Linked DNA regions of Flocculibacter collagenilyticus. The protein of the gene in region 2 interacts with the protein of the main gene of each other region in a pairwise test. Links are inferred from orthologs where the notes say so. Each region holds a gene or a part of one and is shown on either strand. Other genes may lie near its edges.

What was found.
Region 1: the proteins of recO (region 2) and recR interact in binary tests that used the Escherichia coli proteins (3 or more experiments, as listed by UniProt). The link is inferred for Flocculibacter collagenilyticus from one-to-one orthologs.

The regions. Positions count from the first base shown.
Region 1 is NZ_CP059888.1:2,547,643-2,555,208, reverse strand. Bases 3,177-5,918 are described here. They hold recR (recombination mediator RecR), read left to right. Parts: upstream 3,177-4,111; coding sequence 4,112-4,726; downstream 4,727-5,918. Other genes in these bases: HUU81_RS11275 (questin oxidase family protein), read left to right, coding at 5,093-5,918; HUU81_RS11280 (hypothetical protein), read left to right, coding at 4,766-4,999; HUU81_RS11290 (YbaB/EbfC family nucleoid-associated protein), read left to right, coding at 3,651-3,977; dnaX (DNA polymerase III subunit gamma/tau), read left to right, coding at 3,177-3,572. In the rest of the region: HUU81_RS11305 (response regulator), read left to right, coding at 138-515; apt (adenine phosphoribosyltransferase), read left to right, coding at 661-1,206; more of dnaX, read left to right, coding at 1,209-3,176; more of HUU81_RS11275, read left to right, coding at 5,919-6,076; HUU81_RS11270 (hypothetical protein), read right to left, coding at 6,262-7,566. UniProt on the Escherichia coli protein: May play a role in DNA repair. It seems to be involved in an RecBC-independent recombinational process of DNA repair. It may act with RecF and RecO.
Region 2 is NZ_CP059888.1:3,181,378-3,189,161, forward strand. The notes cover bases 1-2,960. They hold recO (DNA repair protein RecO), read right to left. Parts: upstream 1,858-2,960; coding sequence 1,144-1,857; downstream 1-1,143. Other genes in these bases: HUU81_RS14120 (pyridoxine 5'-phosphate synthase), read left to right, coding at 1-605; acpS (holo-ACP synthase), read right to left, coding at 750-1,127; era (GTPase Era), read right to left, coding at 1,910-2,854; rnc (ribonuclease III), read right to left, coding at 2,881-2,960. Outside these bases: more of rnc, read right to left, coding at 2,961-3,552; lepB (signal peptidase I), read right to left, coding at 3,621-4,541; lepA (translation elongation factor 4), read right to left, coding at 4,583-6,373; HUU81_RS14155 (SoxR reducing system RseC family protein), read right to left, coding at 6,586-7,083; HUU81_RS14160 (MucB/RseB C-terminal domain-containing protein), read right to left, coding at 7,109-7,784. UniProt on the Escherichia coli protein: Involved in DNA repair and RecF pathway recombination.

The DNA.
Region 1 (7,566 bases), 630 kb from region 2 along the record:
TGTAGTGTAATTTATAGTTGGATTTAGGCTGAAAAATCATATGCAGTCGATTTTTATGTAGTTAGCTTGAAAAGTTGTAATGCGATAATCCTGTTAAGCAGGTTATTGCGGGTACAGGTAATGTTAAGGTGAAACACATGAATCAACGTATTTTGTTGGTTGATGACAATATAAAAGTTCGTAGTAACTTGTTGTCTGAACTAACCAAGATGGACTATTTAGTTATAGAAGCCAGTGACGGCTTAGATGGATTAAAAAAAGCAAATCAATATGACGTAGATTGTTGTTTAATTGATTACAAAATGCCAATTATGGATGGAGTGATACTTTGTAAAAATCTTCGTAAACTCGCTAAATATAAACATACTCCCATTTATATAATGACCACAGAAAAAAATGAACAACTGATCAATCAAGCAAAAAAATATAATGTTCAAGTGGTCTTAGAAAAGCCTATCTCGTCAAGTTTGTTATTATCGGTTATTGGCGAAGGTCTTAACGATAAAATTGCTTAATAAGACATTGGGTAGTGTGTTTCAAGTAAATTTTCAAACAACATGACAAGGAAGTTTGCTCGCAATTTCACTTCCTAATGGTATCGGCGAGTGATCTTTGTCATAATGCGCGTTTTTACGAAATACACCACTCGAGATCCTTATCATGAGTAATGAACAACTTGAATTAATTAAAGCCAGTATTAAAGCCGTAGCTGACTATCCAAAGCCAGGTATCATGTTTAGAGACGTGACAAGTCTAATGCAAGATCCTGAAGCTTTCTCGTTAGTGATCAATCATTTTAAAGAAAAATATCAGGACCAAGGGTTTACTAAAATCATTGGAACTGAGGCGCGTGGCTTTATTTTCGGTGCACCGTTAGCATACGCAATGGGCGTTTCATTTGTGCCTGTTCGCAAGCCAGGTAAATTACCAAGAGAAACAATTGCAGAAAGCTATGCACTTGAATACGGTACAGATACACTAGAAATTCACACTGATGCACTTGAAGCAGGTGATAAAGTACTTTTAGTTGATGACCTATTAGCAACGGGTGGCACAATTGAAGCTACCGCTAAATTAGCAGAGCGACTGGGTGCAAAAGCTGAACATGCTGCATTTGTTGTATCGTTGCCAGATTTAGGTGGCGAGGCAAGACTTAAAAACTTAAATATAGATGTTCATGCGATAGTTGAGTACGAAGGCGACTAACGATGAGCTATCAGGTTTTAGCAAGAAAGTGGCGTCCTGCAAATTTTTCTGAATTAGTTGGTCAAGACCATGTAAAAATGGCGTTGACCAATGCGCTAGAACAAGAAAGATTACATCATGCTTACTTGTTCACTGGGACCAGAGGTGTTGGTAAAACAACTATAGCCCGTATTCTTGCTAAAAGCCTGAACTGTGAAAAAGGCATTACTGCAACACCTTGCGGACAATGCAATGTATGCAGTGATGTAGAGCGAGGTCGCTTTGTTGATTTAATTGAAATTGACGCGGCCTCGCGCACCAAAGTAGAAGATACCAGAGAAATTTTAGATAACGTTCAATATGCACCTACGCAGGGTAGATATAAAGTTTACCTTATTGATGAAGTGCACATGTTGTCTAAACACAGTTTTAATGCGTTACTAAAAACGTTAGAAGAGCCCCCGCAACACGTTAAGTTTTTATTGGCCACAACCGATCCTCAAAAACTCCCAATCACTATTTTATCGCGCTGTTTGCAATTTAATTTAAAGTCATTAACGCGCTCGCAAATTGCAGCACAGCTTACCTTTATTCTTGAGCAAGAAAATATTACTGCACAAGCAAGTGCACTGCAGTTATTAGCAAAAGCTGCGAAAGGAAGCATGCGAGATGCGCTGTCGTTAACCGACCAAGCAATTGCGCAATCCAATGCATCGTTAACTGATGATCAAGTTCATCAAATGTTAGGTACATTAGACGTTTCATGGGCTGTAAAATTACTACAAGCTATTTTTGAACAGCAAGTCGCGCAATTGTTTCAATACAAAAGTGATATGGAACTATTGGCGCCAGATTACGAAAGTATTCTTGATGATATTTTGAATTTGTTGCACTTAATTGCTTTAACGCAAGTACTACCTAGTGCAGCTGAACTTGAAGAAGAATACGAGGCGTTTGTTAAGCATGCAGCTGATACGGTAACGGCGGAAGATATCCAACTTTATTATCAAATTGTGCTCAATGGTAAGCGCGACTTGCCTTTTAGTGCTGACAATAAAGCTGGCTTTGAAATGGTCATGCTGCGGATTTTGTCATTCAAGCCTGTTAGTGGTGCTAGGCAGCAAGCGCAAGCTGCAACGGTGCAAACTACTCATCAAGCTGGTGGCCAATCAACAAATTATTCTGAGAAGAGCGCTCCTGAAATATCAGTGCCGCCAGTTTCTGAAGCATCGGTTGCTGAAACATCGGCTGTTGAAGCATCGGTGACAGTACAGCACACTGCCAGTGATCAAGATGAAAGTAGTCAAAACTTAGCGCAGCAGCAAGCTGAAATTATGCAGCAAGCCGAGTCAATGAAGGGGCACTCACTAGATAACGATTTATTAGGTAGCGATTCATTAGGAAACGATTCATTAGAAAAAGACTCATTCAGCAGCAATCCAACAGACGCCAACCTGTTACCTGAACAAGAAGCCCATTCTGCGGTGTCTGCACAGCCTGCGCCATTGACGGCAAACACAATTGAACACAGTGATCCACTCGCCGCCATACTAGCAACTAGAACAAATTCTAATGAACGTGCGTTTACGCAGGCGGATAGTGAAAAAAAGTTAAGTAAGCCGCCTGAGGCAACAAACAATGCTGAAGCTGCACCGCAAGCGACTGTCACGAACTATCAGCAAACGGATGAATCACCCTATTCAACTTTAGAGCAAGCTCAACAGCAAAGCCCTGTGCAAACCGCAGAGGTTGCAAATGCATCATCCATTCAGCACTCTGTTGAACAGCCTTTTGGTCAGCCTTCACGGTCTGCAGGCATTGAGCAAATTGATAATGCAAACCTTACTGGAGTTAGTCCATCAGATGAAAATAACACTGCCGTAGAAAAAAGCGCAGATGAAAATAGTAGTGAACTGGAAGCGCAAACAACGCCCGTAGCACCGCCTGAAGCTCCTCAATTAATTGCTTTATCTGAGCAGGGGTACACCGACCAAGTAAGAATCGCCTCACAAGTCGATCAGTGGGCTAATTTAGTAGATAGAACTGGTGTGACTGGGCGGGTTCGCCAAATTGCACTGCACTCTGTTTGTGAGCAAATTGATGATACATTTAAGCTTACACTCGCCAATGAGCAAAGCCACTTAGTAACTGAAAATTCGTATAATCAACTATTAGCCGCACTACAAAATACATTGCAACAAAATGTCATACTGCAAATTGAAAATACGCAAGAATTACTAAAAACCCCCTATAATATTCAAATAGAGATTGATCAATATAGGTTACGTCGCGCCAAAGAAATTATTTTTTCTGATCCTGTTGTTCAGTTTATGCAACAAGAGTTTGACGCACAGGTAAATGAAGATAGCATTAGACCGCTAAATTAGGTCTTGTAATTTAGGTTAACTGCCCATATCTTGAGGCTATTAATCGATTTATTTAGCATTATTAAAGAGAGTAAGATTATGTTTAAAGGTGGCATGGGCAACATCATGAAACAAGCCCAAAAAATGCAAGAGCAAATGCAAAAAGCCCAAGAAGATATCGCAAAACTAGAAGTAGTTGGTGAAGCGGGCGCTGGCATGGTTAAAGTAACAATGTTGGGTAATCACAATGTTCGCCGTGTTGAATTAGATGAAAGTCTAATGGAAGACGATAAAGACATGATTGAAGATCTATTAGCCGCAGCAGTTAACGACGCTGTCCGCCGTGTAGAACAAACTAATAAAGAAAAAATGGCAGAAGTAACGGGTGGCATGAATTTACCACCGGGTATGAAAATGCCATTCTAAATGCCTTTTTGAGGTATTAACTCAAGCAATTATTGAAAGCCACCCTAAGCATAAAAGGGTGGCTTTCTTTTTGTTGTGTTCAAGTGATATAAATAGCAGAAAATATTTCAAATTTCAGTTGAGTAGGTAATAAGATGAAATTTAGCCCATTAGTTTCAGAGTTAGTAGAGTCACTAAAATGTTTGCCGGGTGTAGGGCCAAAATCTGCTCAACGTATTGCTTTCCATCTTCTTGAAAGAAATCGGTTGGGCGGAGAAAAGTTAGGAAGTGCATTATTATCTGCAATGGAAAACGTTGGTCATTGTGAAAAATGCCGAACCTTTTCAGAGGAAGCGATATGTAGTATTTGCCAAAATCAGCGTCGCTTAGATAATGCGACATTATGTGTAGTAGAGTCACCTGCTGATGTTGTTGCCATAGAGCAAACAGGCCAGTTTACGGGTCGTTACTTTGTGCTTATGGGCAGGTTATCTCCGTTAGATGGCATTGGCCCTAAAGAAGTAGGGCTAGACGAGTTAGAGCATCAACTTGCCAGTGATCATATTAAAGAAGTCATCTTAGCAACAAACCCAACCGTTGAAGGTGAGGCAACCGCTCATTATATTGCTGAAATATGCGCTAAATATGATATTCAAGCCACTCGTATTGCTCATGGTGTACCTGTAGGTGGTGAATTAGAATATGTAGACGGTACTACGCTGTCACATGCATTTACTGGTAGAGCCGTCATCAATTCCAACCGAAATTAACATTACTTAGTTACAGTTAACCGTATTAAGGGACTATATATGCCAAAAGGACAAGGTAAATCTCAATCAAGTTTAGCTAGTTCAGTATCAAGTTTGTTTGCAAGTGTGCTTACCACTTATTTGTTGTTTGGGCTTGAAATAAATACCACTTATTTTGTTGGTGAAACAGATCTAGTTCTGCTGGCTGTACGGGGATTAACTTTTTCCGTCAGTTTTTATATCTTCCATAAGTTTTTCCGTTGGCTTTACTCAGCGTCACCCGACAAGAATTAGCGTGCTAACAAAGAAGAAGTTATGTAAGGTAGAAAGCCAGTTATTGTACCGTCATTTAGATCTTAATAATTTATTATACTAATAGGGATGTTCATGAATAAATCTAATAACCTTAGTAGCTTACTTGATGAGGCCGGTCAGTTTCACCCTTTATATGGTAAAGGACTTGCCACCCATTTGCCGATGGTATTAATAGCGTTAAACCGTTTAAATGCTTCGGATGCTAAATTAGCACGCACTTTTTCAAGTAGTATTCATGGGCTTGATCGTATCGGTAGTTTAGAAAATATAACGCCTGTTAAAGATATCTCCAATTACTTAGGTAGTAGCAAACAATTTAAAAGCTATCTTAGGTATTTCAAAAACGAACTAGCGTTAAAAGGAATGAACGCCGTATTAACTCAGTCATTGCCAGTTTTAATTCGTGGTCTTTCAGCGTCAGCTTTTCACTCACTTATTCGTTTAGCTTATGCCGTAGAAGCAAGTAATGAAAGTGAAGCGGCGATAGCACTCGCCTATTGGTGTGCTGAATATCAGCCCTTCGCTTTAAATGAATCATTTACGACTGAAACCTTGGAAGAGATACTTTTAAGAGTTGCTCCAATAGGTGTAAACCATGCGTTTTCGCCGGGAATAATTGTAGACAGAATGAATGAAATTGGTGAGTTGTTGAACCAGCAAAACATTGTGATCCAGCCTGAGCGCATTGATCTTGCTACGGTAAGAACGTTTGCATTAAATACCTTTTGCGCCCAAGATGACTTCACTCTTTTGCACACGGTTACGGGGTGTCACGCATTGTCTATGCTTTTGCCATATTTAGACAATGAAGAATTGGCCATACGCGAGTTATGGAAAGGAATATTGGTTGCGTATTTAAGCACAGGGCTGAGTTATGATCTGCCTGAAATAAAACCGATGAAAGAGAAAGTGGACTTTCAGCCATTAATTAATAAAGCGATATTATCAGACGACTCTCATGTCATTAAGCTCACATACACATGCTTCTGCGAATTCAAAAAACATGAAAACCCAGTTTACTATAAAGTTGCCAAAAGAGCGGTTGAGGGTAGTTAACTAAAATCACCGTGATTCTAGATTAGTTGCCTCATGTTGGCTTTTTCAGGCTCTCGAGAAAAATTTAAAGTGAATGTTGAAAATATTAAGCAAGTGCACACATTGGGTGCGAGTTCAGAGCGCTTATAAAATTTCTCAGTAAGTAGTTTGCCCCCTTTATTGTGATGCAAGGGGGCGATTACATCTTAATAGTCAGTTAATTGCTTAGGTGTCACTGAGTAAGGCAAACTTAAATCACCAGATAAAATATCGTGAACGGTATTCACCCGTAGTACAGGGCCAACGCCTGATAAATCCACATTCATTCCCGCAGTAACACTGTCAAAGTTAAATGTCGTTATATTATTTACCCTTTGAGTAGGTACAATAATCCGTAATAAATTATCTTGTGCAAACGCATGAAAGTTAGGTGAGTCGATATACATGGGCATTGGCGACGTTGGGGGCAAGTTTGCGGTATTTGCAGAAGGAACTGATAAGCCCGCCTGAGATTCTTCATCAGATACAAGAGCAACCCAGTGAGTATGATAAACCTTACCGTCATCTCCGTAATTATTGTTATTATTCTCGTCCCAAAGCGGTGTGTCGTCAAAGTCAGGATGTGTTGTCACTGCCAAGGCAAGAGTAGCACCTGAAATATTCTTAAAACCAACTTGCTCTGGTGAAAGGGTGGTTGGAAATACATAGCCCAGTACAGATGCACCGTCGACTTGCCCATTCGATGTTACCGTTTTTGTGGCGGCATTACCCTGCGTATAAATAGAAAATATTAAGCTGTCGATTTCTGCTACATAATCTACTGATGCATCATTAAGCTTTAACGTACCTTCATCACCAGCTACGGTTATATCAGGCCAATTGCTCTGAGGCATAGTTTCAGTGCCTGTAACTTCTAGTATGCTTGAAAAGCTATCATATATTCTTTCAACTTTTAGTAATGGCGCCTCACCATTCGCATCCACTTCTAAATATGCCGTTAACGCATTTGCAGTAAAACTATTACGGCGATTTATTGCATTAGCGGGCACAATGACATGTAACTTTTCTGTTTTTTCTAAAATAGTAAAACCGGGGGAGTCTAGGTACATCGGCATCGGTGAGGTTGGTGTTAATACATCTGTATCTTTTGCCTGCACAACAGCTAGCTTTTCAGTAGCAAGTTCATTTTGCTCAAGTACGACCCAGTGAGAGTGATAGAGCACGCCGTCATCGTCGTAAGCTTGGTTATTGTTTTCGTCCCAAAGCGGTGTGTCGTCAAAGTCTGGGTGGCTAGTTATAGCTAGTGCGACAGTACCTTCAACATGTTGATAGCCAATATCTGCAGGTGAAAGGTTAGTCGTGAATACATAACCAAGTACGGGGGCTCCATTTACTTGACCCGCGGGAGTAGGAACTACCGATGCTACGTTATCCATCGCTTCAATGGTAAACAAAAAAGAGTCTAATACTGGCTCGTATTTTACTGCTGCTGAACGTATTTCAAATGACGG
Region 2 (7,784 bases):
TGCATCCTAGGCCTGATCAACGCCATGCTCGACCTCAAGACTGTTACAATTTAGCTAAGTTATTAGAGAAGTATCCTGATGCTGAGCTTAACCTTGAAGGTTACCCAACAGACGATTTTATTGATTTAGTTATAAACTCAGGCGCTCATCAATGCACTTTAGTACCAGACGCACCCGATCAGTTAACGTCTGATCATGGTTGGGATATGCATAGCCAAGTGGAACTTCTGCTGCCCGTTATTGCAAAACTAAAGGCGGCAAATATCCGCACCAGTATATTTATTGATCCTGACGCACAGCAATGCGCGCTCGCACACCTAACAGGAACAGATAGAGTTGAACTGTATACAGAAGGTTATGCTCAGGCTTTCGGCACAGATAAACAACATGCCATGTTGACGCAATATGCTGCTGCTTCGCAAGCGGCTCTAGACACAGGCATCGCTGTCAATGCAGGCCATGACTTAAACCTTGATAACTTAGCCGTATTCCTAAGCCATGTGCCTAGTGTTAGTGAAGTATCGATTGGTCATGCCGTCATCGTTGAGGCATTACAGTTTGGATGGCAACAGGTCATTGAGCGCTACGTAGCTATTTGTGAGTAACCCTTGTTTATACTTGCAGTGTTTTATAGTTTAGCTCTGCAAGTAAACCGGCAAAAATTGATAAACCTACACTAAAAATAGTAAGCAAAACAGTTAACCCGCTTCTAGATTACTTACAATCAAGAAGCTCCTGCACCTGCAAAGCTACGACTCGAGTATGACCACTGCGGTGGCGTAATGCTGTTCATCGCTAATTGAGATATGAGTCGCGGTTATTCCACATTCTTTAGCGCGTTGTTCAGCATTACCAGATAACACAAGCAGTGGCCTGCCCGACTCATCATGGCTAATTTCAAAATGCTGAAACGAGATCCCTCGGCCTATTCCTGTTCCCATGGCTTTTGCGGCCGCTTCTTTTGCTGCAAATCGCTTAGCTAGAAATCGGGCAGGCTGGTTATGCGCCTCAAAATCCACAAGTTCACGCTCAGTCAGTACTCTTTTTGCTAAACGACTACCACGCTCAAGCTGTGTTTCCACCCGCTGAATCTCAATAATATCTGTGCCTATTCCCATTATTGGCATGGCATTTCCTTAGTACTTATTTTAAAAATAAATCTCGGCTCTTTAACGGCTTTGCGCCTAGATATGGCGAAAGTGCTTGTCGCATTAATCGTTTGGCATCACTTAACACTGTTGACGAATCAAATTGAAAAGCATCTATTTTAATTAAGCTAGCACCATGAAAACGAGCGAGTTGGTTATCCGTTTCTCGTAAACTAAAGCCGTATTGCGGAACATAACTGTAATATTCATCAGCTTTGATCGCTTGTTCACTATCAAAACAACAATCAAAATCGATAGAGTATCCGAGATAATTGAGCAATTTAATTTCAAAAATACGCAGGTGAGGCTCAATTACGTCGGTCGTTACTAAGTTGTTTAGGATGGTTTTATATACAGAAAATAACTCGGTAGATTCTAAATTTTGCGGCCACAACCGTTGAGTGAGCTCATTTAGGTAAAAGCCACTAAATAATGCGTTGCCTTTTAATGCAACGGGTAAAGCAAGCTCCTCACAGCGTGTTAATAGCTTTAATTCAGCATTACCTTGATATTGAACCAGAATCGGTCTGAAGGGTTGTAATAAGGCGGAAAACGTAGACTTTTTATTTCCTACACGAGCAATTACAGTAACTCGCCCTACTCGATTAGTAATAATATCAACTAATGCACGACTATCACTAAAGGGTCTACGATGAAGAACAAAAGCAGGCTCAAGGCTTGACTGTTCTTCCCGTCGTGCACTATTCAATTATCGATTACTCCTAACTAAGCCAATAACGATAGCGAGTAAAATATTGTATTTAGTCTTCACCATAACCTAACGAGCGAAGTGCACGGTCGTCATCTGCCCAACCACTTTTCACTTTCACCCAAAGCTCTAAATACACTTTGTTATCAAGCATTTCTTCAAGATCTTTACGGGCTTCACTGCCAATCACTTTTAGCTTTTCGCCTTTGTTACCAATAACCATGCGTTTTTGGCTTTCTCGTTCAACTAAAATCAAGGCGTTAATATTACATACACCGCGCTCATCCCATTTGAAACGCTCTATTTCAACCGTTACAGAGTAAGGTAATTCTTCCCCCATAAAACGCATTAATTTTTCACGCACAATCTCAGACGCCATAAAGCGCATAGAACGGTCTGTTATATAATCTTCCGGAAAATAGTACTCTGATTCAGGCAGGTTCGCTTTAACGATGTCTACGATTTTGTCGACATTGTTTCCCTTTTCAGCAGAAATGGGCACGATGTCTTTAAAGTCGTGCTTTTCTGATAACCACTGTAGATGTGGCATCACGTCGTCTTTTTCTTTTACGTTATCAATTTTATTAATTGCTAACACAATTGGACGGCGCGCCTGAATAAGTTTGTTTAATACCATTTCATCATCAGGGGTCCACTTCGTGCCTTCCACCACAAAAATGCTCAGCTCAACATCGCCAATCGAGCTTGCCGCAGCACGGTTCATTAAACGGTTGATGGCTCGCTTTTCTTCTTGGTGTAAGCCTGGAGTATCAACGTAGACTGTTTGATAAGGCGCTTCTGTGTGAATACCCATGATGCGGTGACGCGTAGTTTGCGGCTTACGTGAGGTAATGCTAACTTTTTGTCCCAGTATCTTATTTAATAAGGTCGACTTACCTACATTTGGACGACCTACAATTGCAACCATACCACAATAAGTTACATCCGGCGCATTACTATCGCTATCATCCCCTTGGGTAAGGTTCTGAGCTATCATCTCTTCTAGTGGGCTATTTTGCTTTGTCATTTCTTTAATTTCTCCATGGCGCTTTCAGCGGCAGCTTGTTCAGCTTTTTTTCTGCTGGTTCCTTTGGCAGAAATAGGTCGCATCCCATCAATTTCACATTCAACAGTAAATTCTTGGTTATGCGCTTGTCCTGTGGTTTTAATCACAGTATAGACGGGTAAAGGAAGCTTACGCCCTTGAAGATATTCTTGTAGTTGAGTTTTATGATCTTTTTGGCTGGAACCCGGCTGGATGGTGTCAAGCCTTTGGCCATACCAGCTGAGCACTAAGTTCTTACAAGTTTCAATGTCCGAATCCAAAAATACAGCACCAATTATCGCTTCTACTGCATCGGCTAAAATTGACGCTCTGCGGAATCCACCGCTTTTCAACTCGCCGGGGCCTAAGCGTAAATATTCGCCTAAGCCAAATGACAATGCAATTTCTGATAGTGTGGTTCCACGCACTAAAGTAGCGCGCATGCGGCTTAAGTCGCCTTCATCGTGTTTTGGAAAACGCTTGTAAAGTTCATGAGCAATGGCAAAACTCAAGATTGAATCGCCTAGATACTCTAAACGCTCATTATGCTCGCCTTTACAGCTTCTATGGGTCATAGCTAGTTCTAATAAACTAACATCTTTAAATTCATACCCAATTTTTTTAAACAGTGGCTTAACGGCCTTATTCATTCAGTTAACTCTACTATGTGGCGGAAAAACGCATCCCTGATAAAACCGCCATTTCATTAAAATATATGCTATTTAATCGGGCCTAAACGCTCAGCGCGATAACCCACAGGGATAAAGCTCGGCAAAGCGCTTTCGCCACTACTATCAAACTCGAAGCTGTTCCAAATAAATACAGCTTTGCCTACTAATAACTCATCAGATACAAAGCCCCAGTAGCGGCTGTCCATACTGTTATCGCGATTGTCACCCATGGCAAAATAATGCCCTTCTGGTACTACCCATTCATCTTCACGGGTACCACTTTGTTTGAAGTAACGGCTTTTAAATTCAGGGTAAACAGGGTTAATTAATACGTTGTGCTTTAAACCCAATAAATCTTCTTCCAGTTCAATTAAAGGCACATTATCCAGTTTAAACTCACCTTCATTGAGTTTATTCATGTCAATTTTGTGATATTTATCACAATGTTTTTTGTCATTTTCACAGGCAGGCTTGATATACAGATTCTTATTGCGATACACAATACGATCACCCGGCAAACCAATAATACGCTTAATGTAATCAATCCTAGGCTCTAAGGGATATTTAAAAACAGCGATATCACCACGTTCTGGTGAGCCTGTATCAACCAGCTTGGTACGCCAAACAGGGTCTTTAACACCGTAGCTATATTTTTCCACCAAGATAAAGTCGCCAACCAATAACGTTGGCATCATAGAACCTGATGGTATTTGGAATGGTTCATATAAAAATGAACGTAAAATGGTAATGCCGAGGATCCAAGGGAATATAGATTGAGCGGTATCTGCCAACCAAGGTTTTGGCGCTACTTTTTCAGCCGTATCAGCATCAAACTGAATACCTGCTGTTGTTTGCGCCTGAAGCACTTTTTCTTTGCGTTTTGGTGCAAATACTGTGGCATCAATTAACCATATTAGTCCGCTTCCTAGCGTTAATAAGACTAAAAAAATTGAGAAATAAACCGCCATATCTAATGAAACCCTTATAGTTAGCTCTTATTGTTGAGCCTTTATTTTCCGATTTTAAGAATCGCTAAAAACGCATCTTGCGGTAGCTCTACGTTACCAATCTGTTTCATACGCTTTTTACCTTCCTTCTGTTTCTGAAGGAGCTTTTTCTTACGACTCACGTCACCGCCATAACATTTTGCAATTACGTTTTTACGTAACTGTTTTACCGTGGTACGAGCAATAACATGGTTACCAATAACCGCTTGAATGGCGATATCAAACATTTGACGAGGAATTAACTCGCGTAGCTTATCTGCTAACTCACGACCACGCCCTTGTGAAAAGTCACGGTGCACAATCATGGCTAGTGCATCTACTCGGTCGCCATTAATTAGAATATCAACACGTACCATGTCTGCCGCATCATAACGCTTAAAGTTATAGTCTAATGATGCAAAGCCACGGCTGGTTGACTTCAGTCGGTCGAAGAAATCCATTACCACTTCTACCATCGGCAACTCGTACGTCAATGCAACCTGATTACCGTGATATGACATATTCGTTTGCACGCCGCGTTTTTCAACACATAAAGTAATAACGTTACCTAGGTATTCTTGTGGCACAAGGATATGTGCTTCAACAATTGGCTCACGAATTTGCTCAATATTATTAAGCGGTGGTAAATCTGATGGGTTATCAATCGTAACCTCTTCACCACTGGTTAATGCTATTTGATAATTTACCGTTGGTGCAGTGGTGATTAAGTCTAGATCATATTCACGCTCTAAACGCTCTTGGATGATCTCCATGTGAAGCATACCCAAGAAGCCACAGCGGAAACCAAGACCTAGAGCTGTTGAGCTTTCTGGCTCATAAAACAATGACGCATCGTTCAGACTTAGTTTTGCTAAGGCGTCACGGAAGTTTTCATAATCGTCAGAGCTAACAGGGAATAAACCAGCATAAACTTGTGGCTTAATACGTTGGAAGCCTGGTAGTGGTGCTTCAGCGGGTGCGCGCTGTAATGTTAAAGTGTCACCTACTGGTGCCCCTTTAATTTCTTTAATGCCCGCAATAACAAAACCTACTTCGCCCGTACTTAATATGCCAGTGTCAGTTTGTTTTGGTGTAAAAATACCTACTTTATCAACTAAGTGTGATTGCCCAGTCGACATCACCTTAATTTTTTCGCCCACTTTAAGCTGGCCATGTTTAATACGAACTAATGATACAACCCCTTGGTATGGGTCAAACCATGAATCGATGATTAACGCTTGCAGTGGCTGTTCGGGTTCACCAACCGGTGGCGGTACTTGTTTAACGATTGTTTCTAGTACGTCATGGATACCGATACCTGTTTTAGCGCTACATTGCACCGCATCGGTTGCATCAATCCCAACAATATCTTCAATTTCTTCAGATACACGATCAGGATCAGCCTGTGGTAAGTCTATTTTATTTAGGATAGGAATTACTTCCATGTCCATTTCAATGGCGGTGTAACAATTCGCTACGGTTTGCGCTTCAACACCTTGCCCTGCATCTACTACTAGTAATGCACCTTCACACGCGGACAGTGAGCGCGATACTTCATAAGTAAAGTCTACGTGTCCCGGCGTATCGATAAAGTTGAGCTGATAGGTTTCGCCGTCTTGAGCGGTATAATTTAGGGTTACACTTTGCGATTTAATGGTGATCCCACGCTCACGCTCAATATCCATAGAATCAAGCACCTGAGATTGCATTTCTCGCTCTGAAAGGCCACCGCATTCTTGGATAAGACGATCAGATAAGGTGGATTTACCGTGATCAATGTGTGCAATTATTGAAAAGTTGCGTATGTTTTTCATAGGAAATGATTCTTAACTACTGTTCTAAACGAAAGTTGCTTTAAACGTACAAGCGATAAGCTAAACGTGTAAAGGGCATTTAATCGCGCAATTTTACTAGACTTTGCGATCAATACCAAACTGAATCCGCAATCAATTGAAATTAACTTAACATTGTTCCCGTTTTGCTGGGGAAAGATAGAGTGTGTGGGCGCTTAATATCAGTGTTTCTATCACACTTCTTTAATAGGAATATGTTCAGGTAAGATTTGCAACAACGTGACTTGATAGTCACTCGCATTTGTACCGTTTTTTATCCACCAGCGAGCAAACGCAAACCCCATTGTCCCTCCAGCGAATAACCCTAAAATGGTTAGCCATTCAGCATCAATAAGCAAACGCTGAGCAGTAAAATCAACTACAACCGCTGCTAAAATAGCTAATACTAACGGCAACATATAGACCATTAACGAGCCAGTAACGATCGTATTTTCAGGAATACCTATTTTCACTTGTTGACCAACGTTAGCCTGTTTGACAGAAGCTACACTTACCACATTTTTTCGCTTACTAAACGCTTTAGCCACCGTGCTAGTACCACAATTTTCTTCTACATGGCAGGCGCTGCAAGTCGTTTTAATTTGGGTTTCAACCCAAAAAATATAGTTCGCGTCAGAACCTTTATCGGCTAAAGGCTCTACAGCAACAATAACACCTTGCTCTTCAATCATAATTTTCCAGTTAAATGAGTATCGTTTATTTGTGTGAAACTGACTGGGCAATCAACTGAGCAGTTTTGGCAGGAATACGACCAACTACAGACACATCATATACTTGGTTTCGATGATTATATAGCGTGATTGCACCTTTAGTTAATACTGAATTTGACGATCCTGACAAGGGGCGCTGTATAAACACTGAAAAATCTATCAGTCCATCGCTAAACATATAATAATCTGATGCTTCCCGGGTGAGTGAAAGCTGGTGCTTATCTGACTTAATCACTTTAAACCCTGAAGGTAGCCAACCAAAACGCCAATTGTTAATCTTAATCTCGCTATTTTTCACCACATCAACATCTAGCGATGTTGACGCCTGTTGGCTTGTAGCTGAAACAGGTGGAGTGATCACCTCAGGCAAAGTTGCGGCACTTAACTTGATAAGTTCAGGGTGTGGTTGCTCAGTTACTGTAATATGGGTAAGCTGAATTTGCTCTAATTCTTCACCACTATCATTCACATAAGCGGCTTTGAGTAACATGCCTGAACGTACGTCTAACCACAATTTAAAGTTATATAGATGTTTATCGTTAGCAATAATTCGGATTAATTGCGCTTCTCTTCCAGCAATACGTTTTTTGCCTGCTAAAACAAAACTATAGTGTTGTTTTAAATTGCTAATATCCGTAAATAAAATTTCTGGAATAGGACCG